One region of the Streptomyces sp. NPDC058457 genome, then DNA from elsewhere that is predicted to be linked to it. Evidence: predicted binding sites of a transcription regulator. Region 1 holds the regulator's gene; each other region holds the start of a gene.
What was found. The regulator HspR, encoded in region 1, represses chaperone genes until heat shock. The targets are predictions, from matches to a motif close to TTGAGNNNNNNNNNCTCAA.
Positions count from the first base shown of each region.

Region 2: the regulator HspR is predicted to act here: its motif matches at 1,342-1,360, upstream of lon (endopeptidase La).
Region 3: the regulator HspR is predicted to act here: its motif matches at 888-906, upstream of dnaK (molecular chaperone DnaK).

Region 1 is NZ_JBHXLU010000039.1:13,241-15,505, reverse strand. Features, by position in the region: gene dnaJ (molecular chaperone DnaJ) at 1-879, shown strand, start outside; gene ACFWPS_RS27670 (heat shock protein transcriptional repressor HspR) at 885-1,331, shown strand; gene ACFWPS_RS27665 (fibronectin type III domain-containing protein) at 1,388-2,265, opposite strand, start outside.
Region 2 is NZ_JBHXLU010000070.1:32,113-34,377, forward strand. Features, by position in the region: gene ACFWPS_RS38730 (GNAT family N-acetyltransferase) at 380-1,132, opposite strand; gene lon (endopeptidase La) at 1,383-2,265, shown strand, end outside.
Region 3 is NZ_JBHXLU010000001.1:395,531-397,795, forward strand. Features, by position in the region: gene ACFWPS_RS01795 (hypothetical protein) at 1-242, opposite strand, end outside; gene ACFWPS_RS01800 (OsmC family protein) at 391-816, shown strand; gene dnaK (molecular chaperone DnaK) at 954-2,265, shown strand, end outside.

The sequences.
Region 1 (2,265 bases):
GACCTCTTCGGGGGCAACGCGCAGCAACAGGGCGGCGGCGGTTTCGGCGGCGGCTTCGGCGACGTCCTGGGGGGCCTGTTCAACCGGGGCGGCGGCACGGCCGGCCGTACCCAGCCGCGGCGCGGCCAGGACATCGAGTCCGAGGTCACGCTGAGTTTCACGGAGGCCATCGAGGGCGCCACGGTCCCGCTGCGGATGTCCTCGCAGTCCCCCTGCAAGGCCTGTTCGGGCACCGGCGACAAGAACGGCACCCCGCGGGTGTGCCCGACCTGCGTCGGCACCGGCCAGGTGGCGCGAGGATCCGGAGGCGGCTTCTCGCTCACCGACCCCTGCCCGGACTGCAAGGGCCGCGGCCTGATCGCCGAGCACCCCTGCATGGAGTGCAAGGGCAGCGGCCGCGCCAAGTCGTCCAGGACGATGCAGGTCCGCATCCCCGCCGGGGTGACCGACGGGCAGCGCATCCGCCTGCGCGGCAAGGGCGCGCCGGGCGAACGCGGCGGTCCGGCGGGCGACCTGTACGTGATGGTCCACGTCGACACCCACCCGGTGTTCGGCCGCAAGGACGACAACCTCACGGTGACCGTCCCGGTGACCTTCACCGAGGCGGCGCTCGGCGGCGAGGTCAGGGTGCCCACCCTGGGCGGCCCGCCGGTCACCCTGAAGCTGCCCCCGGGCACGCCCAACGGCCGCACCATGCGCGCCCGTGGCAAGGGCGCGGTCCGCAAGGACGGCACTCGCGGCGACCTGCTGGTCACCGTCGAGGTGAGTGTCCCGAAGGACCTGTCGGGGAAGGCTCGTGATGCGCTGGAGGCGTATCGCGAGGCGACCGCGGGCGAGGACCCGCGGGCCGAGCTGTTCGAGGCCGCGAAGGGAGCATGACAGAGATGGACGGCCGTCGACGTAACCCGTATGAACTGACCGAGGAGACCCCGGTCTACGTCATCTCGGTGGCGGCCCAGCTCTCCGGACTGCACCCGCAGACGCTGCGGCAGTACGACCGCCTGGGCCTGGTCTCCCCCGACCGCACCGCCGGCCGGGGCCGCCGCTACTCGGCCCGTGACATCGAACTGCTCCGCACGGTGCAGGCGCTGTCGCAGGACGAGGGCATCAACCTGGCCGGTATCAAGCGCATCATCGAACTGGAGAACCAGGTCATCGCGCTCCAGCAGCGGGTCGCCGAACTCCAGGCGGCGGTCGACGGCGCGGCGGCCGCGATGCAGCAGCGCGAGGCCGCCGTCCACGCCTCCTACCGCCGCGACCTGGTCCCGTACCAGGAGGTGCAGCAGACCAGCGCACTCGTGGTGTGGCGGCCGAAGAAGGCGAAGGACTAGGCGCAGTCGATGTGCAGGGCCCGGAGGTTCGGCTGAACCTCCGGGCCCTGCGCGTGTCACCGGCCGACGAAGAACTCCAGCGACGAGCTCTGTCCGCTCTGCCGCCCGTAGGCGTCCACGGCGTACACGGTCGCCGTGCAGGGGCCGTTGTAGGGCGGCTTCCAGGAGATGTCGCCGGTGGCGGACAGCTGGACGCCGCTGTCCCCGCAGGCTCCGGAGATCTCCCAGGAGTACCCCTGGAGCACCCGGTTCTCGTCACCCGCGCCGGGTGCCGCCGTCACCTCGACGGGGGACCGGGCCGGAACTCCGGTGGTGACCAGGGTCAGCTTCGGGGCGGCCGGCCCGGTCGCGGTGGCCGGGGTGAGCCGCTCGACGGTCAGCTCTGCCGAGGGAGCCGACTCGGCGCCGTCTCCGTCCACGGCGGCGACGTAGTAGTACGACTTCCCCCGGGGGGCCGAGGTGTCCTCGTACGACGCGGTGGTGGTGCTCCCCACCGGTGTCCAGCCGCCGTTGTGGACGGTCCGCCGGTAGACGCGGTAGCCGGTGACGGCCGGGTCCTCGGACGCGGTCCAGCCGAGCACGGTGGCGGCGTCGGCGGGGGTGCCCGTCAGCCCGGCCGGGGCGGTCACGGCGGCCGCGGCCGGGCGGGCGGCCGTGACCCCCGCCGAGACCGGGGAGACGTTCCCGGCGGTGTCGACGGCCTGCACGGTGTACGTGTAGGGCGTGCCGGCCTCCGCGGTGGCGTCGGTGTGGTCCGGGGAGAGCAGGAACTCGGGCCCGTCCGGGTCGGGCTCGCCGCCCCGCGAGGCCCACAGCTCGTAGTGGTCCAGGTCCTTCGCCGAAGAGCCCTGCCAGGTCACCACGTTGCCCGCGGTGCTCGCGCGCACGGCCACCCCGGTCACCCGCTCCGGAGCGGTGCGGTCGGCGGTGGTGA
Region 2 (2,265 bases), on a different contig from region 1:
GGCTAGTTTCCTGTGAGTTGCGTTGCGGTGGTGTAGCGACGGCCTTGCGGAGTCATGGCAGTGGCACCGGGGGGCGGATGCCGGCCCTTCTTCTTTTCCCGTCTTCTTTTCCCGTCGCAACAGTGCTCAGCGCCGACGGCGTTGTCCGGCGGTGCCCGACCTGCCGGTGCGATGCGCCGTTACGGCAGGCGGCCGGGTGCGCGTGCGCTGTGGTTGCTCGCGCAGTTCCCCGCGCCCCTTCGGGCGCGTTCCAGCGGGCCGGGGTTCAACGCTGTGCGTGGGGGCCGGTCGGGTGCCGGGTGTGGCGTCGTCGTGGCTGGTCGCGCCCACGCGGCGGAGCCGCACATCGATACAGCCCCGCGCCCCTTTGGGGCGCGCTTCAACGGGCCGGGGTCCACACGTACGGGGTCGTCGTCGTCACCGCCGTGAAGCCCAGTCGCTTCAGGATCGGGGCGCTGTCGTCCGAGGCCTCCACGAGGAGGTAGGGCGCGTTCCGGGCCGCCGCGCGGGTCGCCCGGAGGGCCACCAGTACGCGGTAGATGCCCTGGCCGCGCCACTCGGCCAGCGTGGAGCCGCCCAGCAGCATGGCGAAGTCCGTGCCGGGCCGGAAGGCCACCCAGGCCGCCGACACGACCTCCCCTGCCGCCTCGGCGACGTAGATCTCGATGCCGTCCGGGTTCACCGCGAGCCGGCCCCGCAGGTATCCGGCGATCCACGCCATGTCCTCGCCCCACACCGCGGTCTCCAGCGCGGCGATGCGCTCCAGGTCCGCGTCGGCGGTGACCCGGCGCAGCGTCACGCCCGGGGGGAGGACGGGTGCGTCCGCCGTCAGGTCCGCGACCTCGGCGATCACCACCGTCTCCTGGTCCTCGGGCACGAAGCCCGCCGCGCGCAGCCGCTCGGGGAGGTCCGCCGGGTCGTCGTGCCCGCGCGTCTTCCACTCCACCGCCTCGCCGCGCGCCGCGAAGAAGTCCCGCTGCCGGGCGATCAGCGCGTCCAGCTCGGGGCCGCGCACGCCGCCCCAGTCGCGCGGCCCGGTCACGAAGCCGCGGTGCTGGCCCACGACGCGGAGGACGGGGCCGTCGTGCTCGTAGGTGATCCCGGGCGCGGGGACGGGCTGGACGGCGCGCATCTGCGCGTCGTAGGCGGCGAGCAGGGTCGCGGTGGTGTCGGTGTCGTCGGTCACCGGCCGACCGTACGGGGAATGCGTCCGTGCCGATCAACTGTTTTTCCAGCGGTGGGCCTTGACCGTTTTCCCGGCCGTACATCCCGTACGACCAGGTCAGCAGCCGATCGCTCACAGCGAACGCACCCCTGGGAACATTCGGTGGCTCACATGCATTGAGTCGGCATAACTCAAGTTGACTGCCGAAGGGGAGATCATGGCTTCGACGTCCGCATCACTCACCCTCCCTGTGCTGCCTCTCGACGGCGAGGTCGTGCTGCCCGGGATGGTGGTCCCGCTGGACCTGAAGGACCCTGATGTACGCGCCGCCGTGGAGGCTGCGCAGGCCGCCGCCCGTACCGAGCCCGGCAAGCCCAAGGTGCTGCTGGTGCCGCGTGTCGACGGGACCTACCCGGGCACCGGTGTGCTCGGCACCGTGGAACAGGTCGGCCGCCTCGCCGACGGCGACCCGGGCGCCCTGATCCGCGGCCGCTACCGGGTGCGCATCGGCGCCGGTACCACCGGCCCGGGTGCCGCCCTGTGGGTGGAGGGCACCCGTATCGACGAGAACGTCCCGGACCCGGTGCCCGGTCATGTCACCGAACTGGTCAAGGAGTACAAGGCCCTCGCCACCGCCTGGCTGCGCAAGCGCGGCGCCTGGCAGGTCGTGGACCGGGTGCAGGCCATCGACGACGTGTCCCAGCTCGCCGACAACTCCGGCTACTCGCCCTACCTGACCGTTGACCAGAAGATCGAACTCCTGGAGACCGCCGACCCGGTGGCCCGGCTGAAGCTCGCCACCCAGCAGCTCCGCGACCACCTCGCCGAGCAGGACGTGGCCGAGACCATCGCCAAGGACGTCCAGGAGGGCGTCGACAAGCAGCAGCGCGAGTTCCTGCTCCGCCGCCAGCTGGAGGCGGTCCGCAAGGAGCTGCGCGAGCTGAACGGCGATGCCGCGAAGGACGGCGAGGAGTCCGACGACTACCGCGCCCGCGTGGAGGCCGCCGACCTGCCCGAGAAGGTCCGCGAGGCCGCCCTCAAGGAGGTCGACAAGCTGGAGCGGTCCAGCGACCAGTCGCCCGAGGGCTCGTGGATCCGTA
Region 3 (2,265 bases), on a different contig from region 1:
ACCAGGAACTGGAGTACGCCCCTGCTCTCCGCGAGCGTGGCGTAGACGCCGAGGACGGCGACGACGAACGCGAGGACGACCACCGTGCCGAACAGCGCGGAGGCCTGCCCGGAGCTGAGGGTCCGGAACATCCGGTTGCGGATGATGTCGCGTACGAGGTCCCGGTAGAGCAGATACAGAACGCCGAGGGCTATCCCGCCAAATCCGGCTATTCCCCCGAGGACTTGGAAGAATTCCACCATGGGAGGGACTGTAGAGCCTCCGATATGCGTCCGGGACGGGATTCACAGACCTTTCCCGGCAGGTCGACGCCCCGATCGGGGGGTGGAGGCCAGATGAATGTGATCGGATGGGATCCCAAGGAACAGCCAGAGTTCGGAAGGATCCATCGTGGCAACCACGCGCACCGCACACACCGTCTGGGAAGGCAACCTCCTTGAGGGCAACGGTGTCATCACCTTCGACTCCTCCGGTATCGGCGAGCAGCCCGTCACCTGGGCCTCGCGCTCCCAGGAGGCGAACGGCAAGACCAGCCCCGAGGAGCTGATCGCGGCCGCCCACTCCAGCTGCTTCTCCATGGCGCTGTCGCACGCCCTGGCCGGCGCCGGCAACCCGCCCACCAAGCTGGTCACCAACGCCGACGTCACCTTCCAGCCGGGCACCGGCATCACCGGTATCCACCTGACCGTCGAGGGCACGGTCCCCGGCCTGGACCAGGACGGCTTCGTCGCCGCCGCCGAGGACGCCAAGAAGAACTGCCCGGTCAGCCAGGCCCTGACCGGCACCACCATCACCCTGGACGCGAAGCTCGCCTGAGCGTCGTACCCACCGCGATGCCGCGCCCCCGCTCGTGGGGCGCGGCATCGTCGTTTACGGGGCTCCCGGCATTGACAACGGCTCGCTCAAGTTTTGTGCTGGAGTCGGGGAAGCGCCCGGGTGGAGAGGGGACGGACATGGCACGTGCGGTCGGTATCGACCTCGGTACGACGAACTCGGTGGTGGCCCTGCTGGAGGGCGGTGAACCCACCGTCGTCGCCAACGCCGAGGGGGCGCGCACCACCCCGTCGGTCGTGGCCTTCGCGAAGAACGGCGAGGTGCTGGTCGGCGAGGTCGCCAAGCGGCAGGCGGTGACCAATGTGGACCGCACCGCCCGCTCGGTCAAACGGCACATGGGCGACGCGGCCTGGCGGTTTCCGGAGGGCGGGAGCGTCGACGGCACCCGGTTCCGGGCCCAGGAGCTGTCGGCGCGGGTGCTGCAGAAGCTCAAGCGGGATGCCGAGGCCTACCTCGGCGAGGACGTCACCGACGCGGTGATCACCGTACCCGCGTACTTCGACGACGCCCAGCGGCAGGCCACCAAGGAGGCCGGGGAGATCGCCGGTCTGAAGGTGCTGCGGATCATCAACGAGCCGACCGCCGCCGCGCTGGCCTACGGCCTGGACCGGGGAGAGGAGCAGACCGTCCTCGTCTTCGACCTCGGGGGCGGGACCTTCGACGTGTCGCTCCTGGAGATCGGCGACGGGGTGATCGAGGTCAAGGCCACCAATGGCGACACGCGTCTGGGCGGCGACGACTGGGACCAGCGGATCGTCGAGCATCTCGTGCAGCGGTTCAAGGGGCAGTACGGCATCGACCTGAGCAACGACAAGATGGCCGTGCAGCGGCTGCGCGAGGGAGCCGAGAAGGCGAAGATCGAGCTGTCGTCGTCGACGGAGACGTCGGTCAACCTGCCGTACGTCACCGCCTCCGCCGAGGGGCCGCTGCACCTGGAGGAGAAGCTGACGCGGGCTCAGTTCCAGGAGCTCACGGCCGACTTGCTGGACCGCTGCAAGAAGCCCTTCCACCAGGCCGTCAAGGACGCGGGGGTGAAGCTGTCGGCGATCGACCACGTCATCCTGGTCGGCGGCTCGACCCGGATGCCCGCCGTCACCGACCTGGTCCGTGAACTCACCGGCAAGGACCCGCACAAGGGCGTCAACCCGGACGAGGTGGTCGCCGTCGGCGCCGCCCTCCAGGCGGGTGTCATCCGCGGTGACGTGAAGGACGTGCTGCTGCTCGACGTCACCCCGCTGTCCGTGGGCATCGAGACCAAGGGCGGCATCATGACCAAGCTCATCGAGCGCAACACCACGATTCCGACCCGGCGTTCGGAGATCTTCACGACGGCGGCCGACAACCAGCCCTCGGTGGGGATCCAGGTCTACCAGGGCGAGCGGGAGATCGCCGCGTACAACAAGAAGCTGGGCGTCTTCGACCTCACCGGTC